One region of the Listeria sp. PSOL-1 genome, then DNA from elsewhere that is predicted to be linked to it. Evidence: predicted binding sites of a transcription regulator. Region 1 holds the regulator's gene; each other region holds the start of a gene.
What was found. The regulator LexA, encoded in region 1, represses DNA repair genes until DNA is damaged. The targets are predictions, from matches to a motif close to CGAACATATGTTCG.

Region 1 (6,206 bases):
AAAACTAAAGCATGAGGCAGGTCTGTTGATTGAATCGCTAACTTCCAAGCTGCAACCACTTCATTTCCATCAGCAGGGCGAATCACAGAAAGTCCAGGCATTGCCCTAAGAGAAGCTAATTGCTCTACCGGTTCATGTGTTGGTCCATCTTCTCCAACAGCAATACTGTCATGCGTAAGCACGTACGTAACTGGTAAATGCTGAATCGCAGCAAGACGAATGGAAGGTCTCATGTAATCAGAAAAGACGAAGAATGTACCACCATATACTTTTAGCCCGCCATGAAGAGCCATTCCGTTAAGAGCTGCTCCCATAGCAAATTCTCGAACGCCAAACCAGATATTACGTTCTTTTTTTGCATCTTTTGTAAACTGTTTATCTGATTTAATTGTCGTGTTATTAGAACCAGCAAGGTCAGCTGAGCCTCCAAACAATGTTGGAACTTGTTCAGCTAGGGCATTAATCACTTCACCACTGGAAGCTCGCGTAGCAAGGGAATCATCTGCACCATATACTGGTAGTTTTTTATCCCAATTCGCAGGAAGTTGATTCTTTATGCTCTCTTCAAGTTGCTTTCCTAATTTAGGGAATTTTTCTTTATATTTTGTGAACAGTTGGTTCCATTCTTGTTCTCGTTTTGCTCCACGATCGGCTACTCTTTCCTTAAAGCGATCATAAACCTTTTGTGGAACATAAAAAGGTTCTTTGTATTCCCAACCATAAACTTCTTTTGCTACTTTCACACCTTCTTCGCCTAAAGGTGCTCCGTGAACTTTACTTGTACCAGCATTTGGTGAACCAAAACCAATGACCGTTTTAACCTCAATCATGGTCGGTTGTGTTGTATTTTGTTTGGCTTTTTCAATCGCAGCTAAAATTTCTGCTGTATCATTGCCATCTTTGACTAATAAATGTTCCCATCCATAGCTTTCAAAACGGCCTTTAACGTTTTCAGAAAATGATTTATTAAGATCTCCATCAAGAGAAATATCATTTGAATCATAGAGTAAAACTAGCTTACCTAGCTTTTCATGACCAGCTAAAGATGCAGCCTCAGATGCGACGCCTTCCATTAAGTCTCCATCACCACATAAAACATATGTATAGTGATCAACAATCGCAAAATCTTCTTGATTATAAAGCCCTTCTAAATGACGTTCAGCCATTGCCATACCAACAGCCATTGCAATTCCTTGGCCAAGAGGCCCTGTTGTTACGTCAACACCATCTGTATGTAAATATTCCGGATGCCCTGGTGTTAAACTATTCCACTGCCGAAAATTCTTAATGTCATCTAAACTCAGTTTAAACCCACTTAAATGTAATAAACTATAAAGCAACATTGAACCATGACCAGCTGATAATATAAACCGATCACGATTAAACCACTTAGAATGGGCAGGATTCGTGTTTAAAACACGTGACCAAAGTGCATAAGCCATTGGAGCAGCTCCCATAGGTAAACCAGGATGACCAGAATTTGCTTTTTGCACCGCGTCAATTGATAGAGTTCTGATCGTATTAATAGCTAATTGATCCATTTTATCGAACAAAAAAAACATCCTCTCTTTTAAAAATATTAGATATACTTATCTTAATCTTAAAATAGAAAAAATACTACTAAAAAGCTTGAAATATAAGTGTTTCTATTCATTTAATGTTTTTTATTTCGCATTTTTTTAATCTTATGAGGCGTAACATCCTGGCCATGCGGATCAACGATGGTTGTGTTTTGAAGTGTTGACTCCATGTGATTTCTGAAGGATGCTATATATTCTTTTCTAAGCTTTTCTTGCTCTATTTTTTCTTCCGCTGTTAATGTACCTGCTTTTTTCTTTCTTGATAGCTCATTGATTCTTTCTATTTTTGCTTTTTCCAACATAAAAAATCACCCTTATCCATATAATAAAATAAGAAAGCACCGATGGATACTTTCTTACCGAATACCAAGTTTGACTAGCTTTCAATCGTTACTTCTTCTGCTGGTAGATCTGATGTACAATTGGGACACTTTGTTGCCGCTTCGGGTATACCAGATTGACAGTATGGACAAGTTTTTGTCGCTGGTGCTTTTGGTTCAAGAGCCATGATATATTTTGTGACTAATTTGACCAATATAAATACTGCAAAAGCAATGATGACAAAGCTGATTAAATTATTCAAAAACATACCATAATTAATGGTCGGAGCCCCAGCTGATTGAGCGGCCTTTAAAGATGAGTAGCTCTTCCCATTAAGGCTGACAAATAAGTTGCTAAAATCCACATTCCCAATAAGTAGACCAAGTGGGGGCATAAGAATATCATTGACTAATGAATTAACAATCGAAGTAAAAGCCGAACCAATAACGATCCCTATAGCCATTCCAAGTGCATTTCCTTTTGCAATAAATGCTTTAAATTCACTAAATAATGATTTCATTTACTTCATCCCTTTCATGAATCATTTTAACGAATTTCAGAAAGAAAATAAAGTCAGAAGGTTACTTGTTTGCTAATTGAATGGTTGATTTATTTTGTTGTATATTACTTCTCACAGGAATAACGAGGTCTTCTCCTTCTCTAACTTGGCCATCAATAAGGTTATTTTCTTGTTCTACCCATTTAACAAAAGCTACTTTATCCATATTGGTTTGTTCTGCATAATTTTCAGCAATTTGCCATACAGACTCCCCATTTGCCACTGCTATTTTTGTATAATCCGTACCATTATTTGAAATATTTAACAGTAAAACAACTAATCCCATCGCTAAACAACCTACTGTAAAAATTATTGTTGCATAATATTTATTCCACATTGTTTTAAGCACCATTTTCATCCCTCCAAAAGAATATACGTTCGCTTTTTATTAGTATAGAACGTTTGTTCCTAAATGTCAATAAAAAAATCGAACCTTTGTTTGCATATGCAGAAAACATTTGCTATACTTGAAACAGGTTATACTGAATTAAAAATAACGGGGTGAAAGCATGAAATTATCCAAACGCCAACAAAATATTTATGATTTTATAAAATCCGAAGTTAAAACAAAAGGCTATCCGCCATCCGTCCGTGAAATTGGTGAAGCGGTAGGACTTGCATCGAGCTCAACCGTCCATGGTCATCTTGCTCGTCTAGAGGGAAAAGGCTTAATTCGCCGCAATCCGACCAAACCTCGTGCCATTGAAATTTTGGCTTTAGAAGAGGAAGCACCTACACCACCTGTTGTAAACATCCCAATCATCGGGAAAGTCACAGCTGGGATGCCAATTACAGCTGTTGAAAATATTGATGAATATTTTCCATTACCAGAATACATGGCAGCTGGTGAATCAGATATTTTTATGCTGGAAATTGCCGGTGAAAGCATGATTAATGCTGGAATCCTTGATGGTGATAAAGTCATTGTCCGCAAGCAATCAAATGCAAATAACGGCGATATTGTTGTTGCGATGACAGACGAAAACGAAGCCACCTGCAAACGTTTCTTTAAAGAAAAAGATCATTTTCGGCTACAGCCGGAAAATGATACAATGGAGCCCATTATTTTAAGTCAAGTCTCTATTTTAGGCAAAGTCATCGGTTTGTTCCGTGACGTTTATTAATGAAAACAAATAAGTGGGTAGCTTCTTTCGCTGAAGAAGCTACCCACTTATTTGTAGAAAGGTAAACTCAAAAATGATTTATTTTGAAACTAAGCGTCTTCTGGCAACAAGCTATACTGAAGCTGATTTACCGCATTTTTCAGCGATGAATAGCGATAAAGAGATCATGCGCTATTTCCCAAACACGTTAACTCATGCGGAAAGCCTTGCACAAATTTGTGCAATCCAAAAAGAAATCGATACAGTTGGTTATGGTCTTTTTGCTATCCGTATGAAAGAAAACGACCAATTCATTGGCTTTACTGGTTTACATCAGATAACCTTTCAAATGGACTTCACGCCTGCAACAGAAATTAGTTGGCGGCTTGCTCGCTCACATTGGAATCAAGGCTTAGCAACCGAAGCAGCACTCGCAGTTATTCAGTTTGCTAAAACAAAAACTGATTTAAAAGAACTTTATAGCTTGACTGCTAAACTAAACAAATCTTCCATACGTGTTATGGAAAAAGTTGGTTTAAGCTATGAAAAAACTTTTTTTCATCCGCAAGTTGATCCCATATCTTCTTTGCAAGAACACGTTTTATATCACATTCAGCTATAGAGTATCATGCATAAGCCCTTTGATTTACGAGTTATCATCAAAACTCGTAAACCAAAGGGCTTATCGTTATTTATAGCACAAATTAATAAATTTCTAAATACTGCTCTCGCTCCCATGGATGGACAGCTGTTCTAAACATATCACATTCAATCGTTTTTGCCTCAACAAAGTGTTCAAAAAGGTGATCGCCAAGCGCCTCACACACAATATCATCTTTTTCCAGTTCAGTAAGTGCGCAACTCAGATTCTCAGGTAGATCATAAATCCCATTTTCATGGCGTTCCTCTTCATTCATACCATAAATATTACGATCTACTGGTGTCGGTGGTGTTAGCTTATTTTTAATCCCATCGAGACCTGATTTAAGAAGAACAGCCATCGCGAGATATGGATTGGCCGTGGGATCAACGCTCCTTAACTCAAGGCGTGTACTTAATCCACGGGAACTAGGAACACGAATAAGCGGGCTACGATTTTTACCGCTCCAAGCTATGTAACAAGGTGCTTCATAACCAGGTACCAAGCGCTTATAAGAATTAATGGTTGGATTTGTAATCGCCGTATAACCCTTTGCATGTTTGATCATTCCAGCTAAAAATTGATAAGCTGTTGTACTAAGTTCAAGTTTGCCTTTTTTATCAAAAAAAGCATTTCCTTTTTCATCAAATAAAGACATATTAAAGTGCATACCAGAACCATTGACTCCAAATAAAGGTTTTGGCATAAACGTAGCATGCAAACCGTGTTTACGAGCGATCGTTTTTACTACGAGCTTAAATGTTTGGATATGGTCACAAGCGGTTACGGCATCTGCATATTTAAAATCAATTTCATGCTGACCTGGAGCTACCTCATGATGGGAAGCCTCAATTTCAAAGCCCATTTCCTCTAGCTCAAGCACGATATCACGACGACAATTTTCTCCTAAATCTGTTGGTGCTAAATCAAAGTAGCCACCTGAATCATTTAATTCAAGCGTTGGCTTACGATTTTCATCCAATTTAAAGAGGAAAAATTCTGGCTCAGGTCCTAAATTAAAATCAGTAAAACCAAGCTCTCGCATCTCTGCTAAAACCTGTTTCAAATTCATTCTTGGATCGCCAAGGAATGGTGTCATATCAGGATTGTAAATGTCACAAATCATACGTGCAACTTTTCCTTTTTCGGCAGTCCATGGGAAAACAACCCATGTGTTTAAATCAGGAAACAAGTACATATCTGATTCCTCAATACGCACAAAACCTTCAATGGATGAACCATCAAACATGATTTTGTTATCCAAGGCTTTTTTTAACTGACTAATTGGAATTTCAACATTTTTGATAACACCTAAAATGTCCGTAAATTGCAGTCGAATAAATTTAACATTTTGTTTTTCTGCAAAGTGAAAAATATCTTCTTTCGTATAATTTGCCATAATAAAACCCTCCTAAAATTAATTTTTATATTAACTTAAAAAAGTAAATATCTAAAGTTTAGGTAACTGTTGCTTTCCTGTCTGATCACGTCTGATGAAACGGCCAGCTTGCTGCATTTCTGCACGCAAGATTTTTCGAACATCTTCATCAGTTAACAAAGATTTTTGTTCTTTTTCTTTTAGCTGATACATTTTTTTAATCCCGGCAATATTCAGCCCATCATCTAGATAGTCTTTTATTTCAAGTAATGTGTCAATATCTTGCAAAGAATAGTGGCGATGATTTCCCTTGTTTCGAGTGGGATGAATTAAACCTTGGTCTTCGTAATAGCGTATTTGTCTAGCCGTCAAATCGGTTAGCTTCATTACGGGCCCTATTGGAAAAAGAGGCATATTCCGCCGAATTTCCTTCTCACTCATAGCATTTTTCCCCCATATGTTTTGATAATACTTGCATTTTAATATATGTAAGAAGTTTTGTCAAATTTATGTTACATTATCTAACATAAAACAATTTCACCATCTTTTTAGTAAAAAACAACTAAAAAAGATGGTGATAAAGACTCGCTCCATTTTAAGGTAAAAGTTTTTTTTCAATCAATCT
Region 2 (6,206 bases), 270 kb from region 1:
TTTTGTGGTGTAATCTCAGTGATTTCACCTTTTATATAATCATACATCAAGTTCGTCCTCTCTTTTCAAACACTCTATTATTTATGATAGCATAAAAACGAACGTTTGTGCTATGGAAAAGGTTAAGGGATCTTAGTTTACATAATACTATTATCGCTAATTATAAAGCTTGAATATACCCTTTAATAACATGAGCTGAATCGGTAAAAGCTTGTTTTTCTGACGCATTCAATTCAAGCTCAATAATTTCTTTCACACCATCTTGGGTGAGGATAGCTGGGACACCTATCGCAATTCCATCTTCACCATATTCTCCAGAAAGAATGCAAGAAACCGTTAACGCACGCTGACTTCCACTAAAAATATGGTGGCAAATTTCAACGATTGTCCCACCAATTCCGTATTCAGTACACCCTTTTTGGTGATAAATTTCAAATCCCATATTTTTTGCTTTCTCACCAATTGCTTTTAAATCGAATGGAGCACCAAGTTTTGCTTTACTATAATCATTAAGTGATTTCCCGTAGATAGAAGAGTGCGACCAAACGGGAAACTGAGAATCCCCGTGCTCTCCTAAAATAAAAGCATCGATACTTTGTGCTGCAATATCAAGCTCTTCGGCTAGAATGCGGCGTAAACGAGTTGTATCAAGCCAGACACCAGTCCCTATGACGCGCTCTTTAGGTAAGCCAGATAATTTCCAAACTTGATATGTAATAATATCACATGGATTGGTTGCAATTAAAAAAATGCCATTAAAGCCACCTTTCATCATTTCTGGAATAATTTTGGCAACAATATTTGAAGTAGATTTAAGTTCATCAAGACGTGTTTGACCAACTTTTAGTGGACCTGCTGTTACCGTAATAACCGCAATATCAACATCTTTGCAGTCACTTGCAGCGCGTACGGAAATATCAAGTTTTCCAGGCATAAATGCAGCTGCATCGGCTAAATCTTTACGATGCCCCATCACACGTTCCTCATTCAAATCGACTAAAATTAATTCTTCAATAAATTTTTGATTAATAAAAGCATGAGCTGCTGCTGAACCTACGTTCCCAGCGCCAATGATCATTACTTTACGTGGTTTCATTTAAAACTTCCTTCCATTCTTATGTCTTGTCTATTCTACACAAAAAAGTTGGATTGAAGCAAGTGTTTCTTGTCATACTGTTCGAATGTCTGTCGGAGAAGGAAAATAATACTTATCTCCATAAACAAGTTTTCTACAACATGAAAACACACACTCTAAAAATAGAATGTGTGTTTGATATTCTTATTTTGCATATTCTACAGCCCGTGTTTCACGAATCACGGTTACCTTGATATGCCCAGGGTAATCAAGTTCTTCTTCAATTCGTTTCCTGATATCGCGCGCTAATCGATAGGAAGCAAGGTCGTCAATCGCTTCAGGTTCTACCATGATACGTACCTCACGCCCCGCTTGGATAGCATAAGATTTCTCAACACCTTCATAGGATTCAGAGATCTCTTCTAATTTTTCAAGACGACGAATGTAGTTTTCAAGCGTTTCACTACGAGCACCTGGTCTTGCAGCAGAAAGTGCATCTGCAGCAGCTACTAACACGGCAATAATCGATGTTGGATCCGTGTCACCATGATGTGAAGCAATACTATTTATAACCACTTCATTTTCTTTATATTTTGTTGCAAGCTCAACGCCAATTTCAACGTGACTACCTTCAATTTCATGATCAATTGCTTTACCAATATCATGTAAAAGACCTGCACGTTTAGCAAGTGTCACATCTTCGCCAAGTTCTCCTGCTAAAATACCAGCTAAGTTTGCAACTTCTAATGAGTGATTAAGTACATTTTGTCCATAGCTTGTACGGTAACGCAAACGTCCTAGAATCTTAATCAGATCAGGATGAATAGAATGAATACCCACTTCAAAGGTTGCTTGTTCACCAACCTCACGAATATGTTCATCAACTTCTTTGCGTGCCTTATCTACCATCTCTTCAATTCGAGCTGGATGGATACGCCCATCTTGAACAAGTTTTTCAAGAGCAATCCGTGCAATTTCACGACGAACAGGATCGAATCCTGATAAAATAACTGCTTCGGGTGTATCATCAATGATTAAATCAATGCCAGTTAATGTCTCGAGTGTCCGAATATTCCGTCCTTCACGTCCAATTATTCTACCCTTCATTTCGTCATTTGGTAATGAAACAACAGATACGGTTGTTTCAGCAACATAGTCAGCTGCAGAGCGCTGGATGGCAAGTGACAAAATATTCTTTGCCTTTTTATCAGCCTCTTCTTTGGCTCTATTTTCTGCCTCTTTTACCATAATAGCAGTGTCATGGGACAATTCTTCTTCTACTTGGTTAAGGATGATATGTTTAGCTTCATCTTTTGAAAGTGCAGAAATTCGCTCTAGTTCAGCTTGCCTATTTTGCATCATCTCATCAATTTTGCTTTCCTTCTCTTCAATATGTTGTTGCCGTTTACTGATATTCTCCTCTTTTTTCTCAAGTGTAGCTTCTCGTTTACTCAAAGAAGTATCTTTCCTGTCGAGGTTTTCCTCCCTTTGCAATAAGCGATTTTCTGATTTTTGTAATTCGACTCTTCGCCCACGAAGTTCATTTTCGATTTCAGTACGTAACTTATGGCTCTCTTCCTTTGCTTCTAGCAGCGCTTCTTTTTTTGTTGTTTCTGCTTCCTTCTTCGCATCTTCAACAATTAATTCAGCAGTGCCACGTGCAGCAACAAGTCTCTTTTGTGTACTTGATTTATTAACAAGTGAGCCCACAACTAAACCGACGATTAAGAAAAGCAAGCTGGAGATGATTATGATTGCAATTGTCATCCTTACACCTCCTTTGCTATTCAATTTTCGTTATGATTATGTCGGTAGCCGAAAACAAAATTCGGCACAAGTGTATTTTTCATCATTCATTAGGGGATTCCCCAACGTACGCTATACAACTGATAAAATACCTAGTTCTATAACGATGTAAAATATACAATTTAATTCTATAGATCAAAACTGACATTGTCAAGGAAAGGGTAACAAAGAATGAGCAAAATCTAAATTATTTTATAAATATAGGGTAAGCGATTACATTTTTGCATAAATGAACAATAAATGTACTAAAAATAAGGGATAGGTTCTTTACTGGAAGAACCTATCCCTTAACCTTATATTATTCATCTTCAAGTAACTTAAATTCATCGTCTGACTCTTCATTCACATCTTTTGCTATATCGATCTCATATTCTTCACGAACTCGTTTTGAAATCTCGTCACGAATCGTTGAATTTTCTCTGAGATATTGTTTAGCATTCTCACGTCCTTGACCAATTCGCTCTTCATTATAGGAATACCACGAGCCGCTCTTGTTAATAACATCTACTTCTGAAGCCATATCAACAAGTTCACCTTCACGCGAGATTCCTTCTCCGTACATAATATCCACTTCTGCGACTCTAAATGGAGGTGCTACTTTGTTTTTGACTACTTTTATCTTGGTTTTATTCCCAATGACTTCTGTTCCTTGTTTTAATTGTTCTGCTCGTCTGACTTCTAAACGCACTGTTGAATAAAATTTCAATGCTCTTCCGCCTGGTGTTGTTTCTGGGTTTCCAAACATAACGCCAACTTTTTCACGGATTTGGTTGATGAAAACGGCAATGGTCTTGGATTTGTTAATAACACCTGAAAGCTTACGCAATGCTTGAGACATTAAACGGGCTTGTAAACCTACGTGTGCATCACCCATTTCGCCTTCAATTTCAGCACGAGGAACAAGCGCTGCTACCGAATCGATAATCAAAATATCTACTGCACCACTACGGACAAGCGCTTCAGCAATTTCAAGAGCTTGCTCACCTGTATCTGGTTGAGAAAGAAGCAATTCATCAATATTTACGCCCAAATTTTTAGCATATGTTGGGTCAAGTGCGTGTTCAGCATCAATAAATGCTGCAGTCCCGCCTTGTGCTTGAACTTCTGCAATAGCATGTAGCGCTACTGTTGTTTTACCAGAACTCTCTGGGCCGTAAATTTCAACAATTCTTCCGCGTGGATAACCACCCACACCAAGTGCAATATCTAATGCTAGCGATCCACTTGATACCGTAGATATATTTTGATCAGTATGCTCCCCAAGTTTCATAATGGAACCTTTACCAAATTGTTTTTCGATAGATTTTAATGCTTGTTCTAAAGCCGCTTGACGATCATTCACAATATTGCCTCCTTCTTATTCTGGAAAAGTCTTTATTTCTCACTTCCATAATTCCTAGAACTACTATATCTTATTTTAATATGATAAGCAAGCAAAAAGCGAATAAACGTTCGCTTTTTTTATTTACATGAAACAGAGCGCTTCTGTAGCTAATATTATAGCTTGAAATCCATCGTCCGTCTATTTATTTTTTCTTGGAAAATATGGCGTGTTCATTCGGTTTTATCTCTTTTTAATCCTTAAGTTTATCTAAAAAATTACGAATCACTTGAAACCCTTGTTTTACTGCTTTTCGACGATTCATATTACGATCTTTTCCAAATTTAAATAAATAGGCCGTTGTTTCAAAACCACTCACACTTAACCCAATCCAAACTGTGCCAGCAGGATGCCCTCCGAGACCATCTGGACCGACAGCACCAGTAAAACTAATCCCCATTTCAGTTTGACAAGCTAAACGTATATGATCGGCCATCTCTTTAGCACAAGCTGCACTAACAACACCTTCTTGCTCAATCACATCTTGCCTAACCTTTAACAAATGGTGCTTTATCTCTTCGCTATAAGTTACCATGCCACCTGCAAAAATTTTTGAAATACCGGGAATGCTGGCAAGTTCTGCTTGAAACAATCCAGCAGTTAAACTTTCAGCAGCTGAAATCGTTATCTTTTTTTCTAACAATTCTTTAGAAACGACTTCTTTTAATGACGTATTTCCGTAGCCATAAAAATAAGTCCTTTCTTTTTTAAGTATCTTCAATTCAGTCTCATCTAATAATTGCAAAGCTTCTTCTTTCGTATTGGCAGTAGCAGTAATTCTGATTTCTACTTCATCTTGACTAGCATATGTCGCAATTGTTGGATTCCTTTGTTTGGAAATTAAATCGCTTAAATCATCGGCTAGCTTCGATTCCCCTATCCCAAAAAAATGCAGTATACGTGATTCTAAATGAACCATTTCATCATTTAGCCCGAGGATAATCGGTTTCGCATAGTTTGTAAACATTGGCTGCATTTCAGAAGGTGGACCTGGAAGTAAGAAATAAGCATGTTTATTCTCAGTCAAATACATGCCAGCAGCAAAACCGACATCATTTTTTAAAACTTGTGCGCCTTGAATAACCAACGCTTGCAACTGATTGTTTTGTGTCATTTTGCGCTTATTGGCTGTAAAGTAATGCGCTATTTTTTGGAGGTGTTCTGCATCGATGATAAGACTTTTACCGAGATATTCAGCTAAAACTTGCTTTGTGATATCGTCTTCTGTTGGTCCAAGTCCTCCAGTAAAAATAAGAAAATCGCTTCTTGATTCTGCAACTTTAATTACTTCTAAAAGTCGTTCACGATTATCTCCTACAACGGTCTGATAATACGTATAAACCCCTAATCCAGCAAGTTCTTTTGCTAAAAAAGTGGCGTTTGAATTGATGATTTGTCCAAGAAGAAGTTCAGTTCCAACAGCAATGATTTCTGCTTTTTTCATGACATAACGCGCCCTTTCAGTTCTAGTAAAAAACAAGCGCACGATGAAATGAAAGAATACGTGCGCTTGTTATCGTTTAAACTTACATGGATCCCTTAAAAATACCACGATTTCTATAAAAATAATCAATACCGGACCAAACCGCAAAAAAGGCACAAACGTATAAGAAAATTAAATCTACACGAATACCACTCCAAGCAAATGGAAAATTATTAAGTAACATTAATGGAATAGCAATCATTTGTGTAAATGTTTTAATCTTACCAAGTTGACCTGCTGCCATCACTTCTCCAGCCTCAACCAAGAGCAATCGAAGTCCAGTAACAGCTAGTTCACGACTAATAATTAAAATGATGACCCAAGCCGGTGCAATCTGCATTTCAACTAAAACAATAAAAGCCGCAGTCACAAGTAATTTATCAGCCATTGGATCAGCAAATTTCCCAAAATTTGTAATTAGATGATACTTCCTAGCCAGATGACCATCAAACCAGTCAGTA
Region 3 (6,206 bases), 720 kb from region 1:
CTGAGGGCGTTGCAGTGATGCTGTTTTACCAAATAGGTGAATTTTTCCAAAGCTTAGCAGTTAACAAGTCGCGGAAATCCATTAGTGAACTAATGGATATTCGGCCTGACTATGCTTTTATAAAACGTGGTGCTAATTTTGTCGAAGTTTCTCCAGAAGAGGTGAGTGTTGGCGATACTATTCGCGTTAGACCTGGAGAAAAGATCCCGCTTGATGGCAGTATTATTGATGGAAAATCAATGGTTGATACATCCGCGTTAACTGGCGAATCTGTACCACGAAAGGTTACGACTGGGAGCGAAGTGCTCGGCGGTTTTATTAATACGAATGGTGTCCTCATTATTGCAGTAACAAAGAATTACGCTGAATCAACGGTATCTAAGATTTTAGACTTAGTAGAAAATGCAAGCAATCGTAAAGCGCCAACAGAGAATTTTATCACTAAGTTTGCAAGATACTATACACCAGCAGTTGTCATTATCGCTTTATTGCTTGCTGTTATTCCACCACTTGTGTTCTCTTTGGAAACATTTTCAGATTGGATTTACCGGGCGCTTGTCTTCCTTGTTATTTCTTGTCCATGTGCGTTGGTTGTTTCAATTCCGCTAGGGTTCTTTGCCGGGATTGGTGCTTCAAGTAAAAAAGGTATTTTAGTCAAAGGAAGTAACTATTTAGAAGCGTTAAACGATGTAAAATATGTTGTCTTTGATAAAACGGGGACGCTAACAAAAGGAATTTTTGAGGTAACAAAAATTGTTCCAGCAGAAGGATTTTCATCAGAAGAAATCAGTGAATATGCAGCAATTGCTGAAGTGCATTCGAATCACCCGATTGCTACATCGATTAAAAAAGCATATGGAAAAACAATAGCTGATGAAAGAATTGCTGATTATGAAGAAGTTTCAGGACATGGAATTAAAGCGAATATTGATGGAAAACAAGTTCTTGTGGGAAATATTAAATTGATGCAGCAAGGAGAATTTCAGGTTGATGCGCCAGAAACGAGTGGGACGATCGTTTATGTTGCTATTGATCAAAAATTTGCTGGCTACTTGATTATTTCTGATGAAGTGAAAGACGATGCTAAAGGAGCAATAACCGCACTTAAAAAACTTAATATCAAAAAGACCGTGATGTTAACCGGCGATGCGAGAGCAGTCGGTCAAGAAGTGGCTAAAAATCTTAGCGTAGATGAAGTTTATTCCGAATTATTGCCACAAGATAAAGTTACACAAGTAGAAAAAATCATGGAGCAAGCCCATTCAAGAGAAAAAGTAGCATTTGTAGGAGACGGGATTAATGACACCCCAGTTCTTGCCCGTTCTGATGTCGGCATTGCGATGGGAGGCTTAGGTTCAGATGCAGCGATTGAAGCCGCGGATATTGTTATTATGACCGATGAGCCGTCACGAATCGCTACTTCCATTAATATTGCTAAACGGACAAGAAAGGTTGTTTGGCAAAATATCATTTTTGCTTTAGTTGTGAAAGGAATTTTCTTGACGCTTGGGGCGTTTGGTTTTGCTACAATGTGGGAAGCTGTTTTTTCTGATGTAGGTGTAACACTACTCGCTGTGCTTAATTCCACACGAATTTTACAAGTGAAAAATTTAGACTAAATAAAAAATAAAGAGTTTAGAGCGTAAACGAAATAAGAGTATCTCGATTTATTTCATTCGTGCTCCAAACTCTTTTTTTGCTCATTTGTAAAAAATTGTGGTAAAGTTAATGACAAATATTGTCGACGGAAAATAATGAATGGACAAACGACTGTCAAAAAAATAATCATGTTGTAAGGAAAGAAGTGATATGATATGGGAATTCATCAATATTTCAAGAGTTTAGTTGACTTAGAAAATATTTACCGTTGTCCAGGCAAGTTCAAATACCAAGAACATTCTGTTGCCGAGCATTCTTTCAAAGTAACCAACATTGCCCAGTTTTTAGGATATGTAGAAGAACAAGCTGGGAATAAGATTGATTGGCGTGTTTTATATGAAAAAGCGCTTAACCATGATTATTCTGAACTGTTCATTGGTGACATTAAAACACCTGTTAAATATGCTACAGAAGAGTTGCGCGGAATGCTTTCAGAAGTAGAAGAAAGCATGGCACGCAATTTTATCAAACGGGAGATTCCAAAAGAATTCCAGGCATTTTATCGCCATCTATTAAAAGAAGGAAAAGATCAAACTTTAGAAGGTAAAATATTAGCGATTGCTGATAAAGTAGATTTATTATATGAGTCTTTTGGCGAAATTCAAAAAGGGAATCCCGAGGCCATTTTTATTGAAATTTATAGTGAAGCCTTGGCCACTATTTATGAATATCGTAAGCTTAGCTCAGTGAAATACTTTTTAAAAGAAATTTTACCAGAAATGTTAGCTGAAAAAGGAATTAACAAAACGGATTTACCTGAACTTACAGCAGATATTATTACACGAGCACTAAAAGAAAATGATTAAAGGAGCTGAAAAGGAGTTGGATCAAATTCTGTCTGCTTTTTTCTTCCCAGGACTACTTATTCTTTTATTCGCACGAGTCACATATAATCGCTTCGTTGCCTTGATCTTAATGTTGGGGCTGATTACTGCTAGCGCTAAAATGGGTTATACTTCTTCTTTTTCAGTTATCATAATAGATGCTTTTTCAATGGTAATTGGCTTTTTTTTATCCGGAATGATGCTAAGACGGCTAAAGTAAAACACGAAAGCGAATTAATAGGGAAAAAGCAAAGATAGTGGTAAAATAAAAAGAAAACGTGATCAAATTTTGATTGCGTTTTTTCTGTCTTTCATGTATAAAAAAGCGAAAATACGTTCGCTTTTTGCTGGGAAGGATATAAAATATATGTTAAAATAAGGATAATAGGTTAGAACAGGATTTGATGTAGAACGGAGGGAAATCATTGACTGATAAATTTGACTTAGTTTCCGCATATAAACCATCAGGAGACCAACCAAATGCAATAAAAGAGCTTGTTGCTAGTATTGAAAGTGGTCAAAAACATCAAACACTTCTTGGTGCAACCGGTACAGGTAAAACATTTACCATTTCAAATGTCATTCAAGAAATCAATAAACCAACGCTTGTCATGGCGCATAACAAGACATTAGCAGGGCAATTATATAGTGAGTTTAAAGAATTTTTTCCAAATAATGCAGTAGAATACTTTGTAAGCTATTATGATTATTATCAACCAGAAGCTTATGTGCCACAAAGTGATACGTACATTGAAAAAGATGCAAGTATCAATGATGAGATTGATAAATTACGTCACTCTGCAACCGCTGCTCTTTTTGAACGACGAGATGTTATTATCATTGCTAGTGTATCTTGTATTTACGGTTTAGGTTCCCCGGAAGAGTATGGTGAAATGCTTGTTTCTCTTCGCAAAGGAATGGAGATTAGCCGAGATGGCTTGCTGCGTAAATTGGTTGACATTCAGTATGATCGGAACGACATTGATTTTCAGCGTGGCCGTTTCCGTGTGCGCGGAGATGTTGTTGAAATTTTTCCAGCTTCAAGAGATGAGCACTGTATGCGTGTTGAATTTTTTGGGGATGAAATCGAACGAATCCGCGAAGTTGATGCACTAACTGGTGAAATTATTGGTGACAGAGAACAAGTATCCATTTTTCCAGCTTCTCACTTTGTCACAAGGCCAGACATCATGCGTCAAGCGGTTGAGAACATTAAAATAGAACTTGCAGAACAATTAAAGGCATTACGCGATGATAATAAATTACTCGAAGCGCAAAGATTAGAGCAACGTACCAATTATGATCTTGAAATGATGGAAGAAATGGGCTATTGCTCAGGTATTGAAAATTATTCTAGGCATCTAGCTTTGCGACCTGCTGGATCTACACCCTATACTTTACTTGATTATTTCCCAGATGATTTTCAAATCGTCATTGATGAATCACATGCCACAATGCCACAAATTAAAGGGATGTATAACGGTGACCAAGCGCGAAAACAAATGCTTGTCGATCATGGATTTCGCTTACCATCTGCCCTTGATAATAGGCCGTTACGTTTAGAAGAATTTGAAAAGCATATTAATCAAATCACATTTATTTCAGCCACACCAGGTCCTTACGAATTAGAAAGAACGCCCGAAGTCGTTGAACAAATTATCCGACCAACTGGACTTCTTGATCCAATTGTCGAAGTGCGCCCTATCCAAGGCCAAATCGATGACTTGATGGATGAAATTAATGATCGTATCAAAAAAGATGAGCGCGTACTTGTTACAACATTAACGAAAAAAATGGCAGAGGACTTAACCGATTATTTAAAAGAAGCAGGAATTAAAGTGCAGTACCTTCATTCAGAAGTGAAGACACTAGAACGAATTGAGATTATCCGTGATTTGCGGCTAGGCGTATTTGATGTGCTTGTTGGAATTAATTTGCTTCGAGAGGGTATTGATTTACCAGAAGTATCACTTGTTGCGATTCTTGATGCAGATAAAGAAGGCTTTTTACGTTCAGAGCGCTCACTCATCCAAACGATGGGACGAGCCGCACGTAATGAAAATGGACGTGTCATTATGTATGCTGATCGAATGACAGATTCCATGCGTACTTCAATTGATGAAACAGAGCGTAGGCGTAAAATCCAAGAAGTATATAATCAAGAACATGGCATTACGCCAAAAACAATCCGTAAAGAAATTCGTGGCGTTATTGCTGCGACCACTGCTGTCGAAAGTGGAGAAGACGAGAAATTACGAGATGTTAGCAAAATGTCGAAAAAAGAGCGCTTAGCTTTGATAGAAGAAATGGAGCACGACATGAAAGAAGCTGCCAAAGCGCTTGATTTTGAACGTGCCGCTGAGTTACGCGATGCACTGCTTGAATTAAAGGCGGAAGGATGAAGCGAAGTTGAACAAAGATAAAATTGTTATTCAAGGAGCCAGAGCTCATAATTTAAAAAATGTAAATGTCGAAATCCCCCGCGATAAACTTGTCGTCATGACCGGACTTTCTGGTTCTGGGAAATCCTCACTTGCTTTTGACACCATTTATGCGGAAGGCCAACGCCGTTATGTGGAATCACTTTCAGCTTATGCTAGACAATTCTTAGGACAAATGGATAAGCCTGATGTTGACTTAATTGAAGGTTTAAGTCCAGCTATCTCAATTGATCAAAAGACAACAAGCCGAAATCCAAGGTCAACAGTCGGTACAGTTACCGAAATTCATGATTATTTACGATTACTATACGCACGTGTTGGCCATCCAATTTGCCCAAATCATGGAATCGAAATTACGTCACAAACGATTGAGCAAATGGTTGATCGTGTTCTAGAATATCCAGAAAAAACACGACTGCAAGTGCTAGCCCCTATTATTTCCGGTAAGAAAGGAACACATAAGAAAACACTAGAAGAAATCAAAAAGCAAGGTTATGTTCGTATTCGTGTTGATGGGGAAGTTTATGACATTACTGATGATATCACCATTGAAAAAAATAAAAAACATTCAATTGATATTATCATTGACCGGATTGTTATTAAAGAAGGCATTCATTCACGACTTTACGATTCATTAGAGGCTGCCCTCAAGTTAGCAGATGGTTATGCAGTTGTCGATCTTATTGGTGAAAAAGAACTTCTTTTCAGTGAACATTATGCTTGTCCATATTGTGGTTTTACTGTTGGGGAATTAGAACCGCGGATGTTTTCTTTCAATAGTCCATTTGGTGCTTGCCCAACTTGTGATGGCTTAGGGACAAAACTAGAAGTGGATGTTGATACCGTTATCCCAGATCGGTCGCTTAGTCTGAATGACGGAGCAATTGTACCTTGGCGCCCAATTAGTTCACAATATTATCCACAAATGCTCAGTTCAGCTTGTAAAGAGTTCGGTATCGATATGGATGTACCGCTCGAAAAGCTACCTAAAGAGCAGCTTGACATTATTTTAAATGGCTCTGGTACAAAAGAATTTTTCTTTGAATACAAAAATGATTTCGGTATGTCACGCGAAACATGGATGCCATTTGAAGGGATTTTGCCAAATGTTGAGCGTCGTTATCGCGAAACGAATTCAGATTTTACACGGGAACAAATGTCACAGTATATGACAGATTTACCTTGTCCAACTTGTCATGGCTATCGCTTAAAAGAAGAAGCTTTAGCTGTAAAGATTGGTGGTCATCATCTGGGGGAAATTAGCAATTTTTCGATCGATGAA

Region 2: the regulator LexA is predicted to act here: its motif matches at 4,323-4,336, upstream of recA (recombinase RecA).
Region 3: the regulator LexA is predicted to act here: its motif matches at 2,810-2,823, upstream of uvrB (excinuclease ABC subunit UvrB).

The regions. Positions count from the first base shown of each region.
Region 1 covers NZ_LR760298.1:958,449-964,654, forward strand. Annotated here, with positions in the region: gene tkt (transketolase) at 1-1,553, opposite strand, end outside; gene G6Q10_RS04670 (DUF896 domain-containing protein) at 1,655-1,882, opposite strand; gene mscL (large conductance mechanosensitive channel protein MscL) at 1,957-2,421, opposite strand; gene G6Q10_RS04680 (cell division suppressor protein YneA) at 2,483-2,812, opposite strand; gene lexA (transcriptional repressor LexA) at 2,970-3,584, shown strand; gene G6Q10_RS04690 (GNAT family N-acetyltransferase) at 3,658-4,185, shown strand; gene glnA (type I glutamate--ammonia ligase) at 4,268-5,602, opposite strand; gene G6Q10_RS04700 (MerR family transcriptional regulator) at 5,654-6,022, opposite strand; gene G6Q10_RS04705 (methionine gamma-lyase family protein) at 6,177-6,206, opposite strand, start outside.
Region 2 covers NZ_LR760298.1:691,205-697,410, reverse strand. Annotated here, with positions in the region: gene ruvA (Holliday junction branch migration protein RuvA) at 1-47, opposite strand, end outside; gene G6Q10_RS03470 (L-lactate dehydrogenase) at 161-1,096, opposite strand; gene rny (ribonuclease Y) at 1,280-2,842, opposite strand; gene recA (recombinase RecA) at 3,180-4,223, opposite strand; gene G6Q10_RS03455 (competence/damage-inducible protein A) at 4,456-5,706, opposite strand; gene pgsA (CDP-diacylglycerol--glycerol-3-phosphate 3-phosphatidyltransferase) at 5,789-6,206, opposite strand, start outside.
Region 3 covers NZ_LR760298.1:1,682,990-1,689,195, reverse strand. Annotated here, with positions in the region: gene G6Q10_RS08165 (heavy metal translocating P-type ATPase) at 1-1,619, shown strand, start outside; gene G6Q10_RS08160 (HD domain-containing protein) at 1,815-2,465, shown strand; gene G6Q10_RS08155 (DUF2198 family protein) at 2,482-2,703, shown strand; gene uvrB (excinuclease ABC subunit UvrB) at 2,909-4,885, shown strand; gene uvrA (excinuclease ABC subunit UvrA) at 4,893-6,206, shown strand, end outside.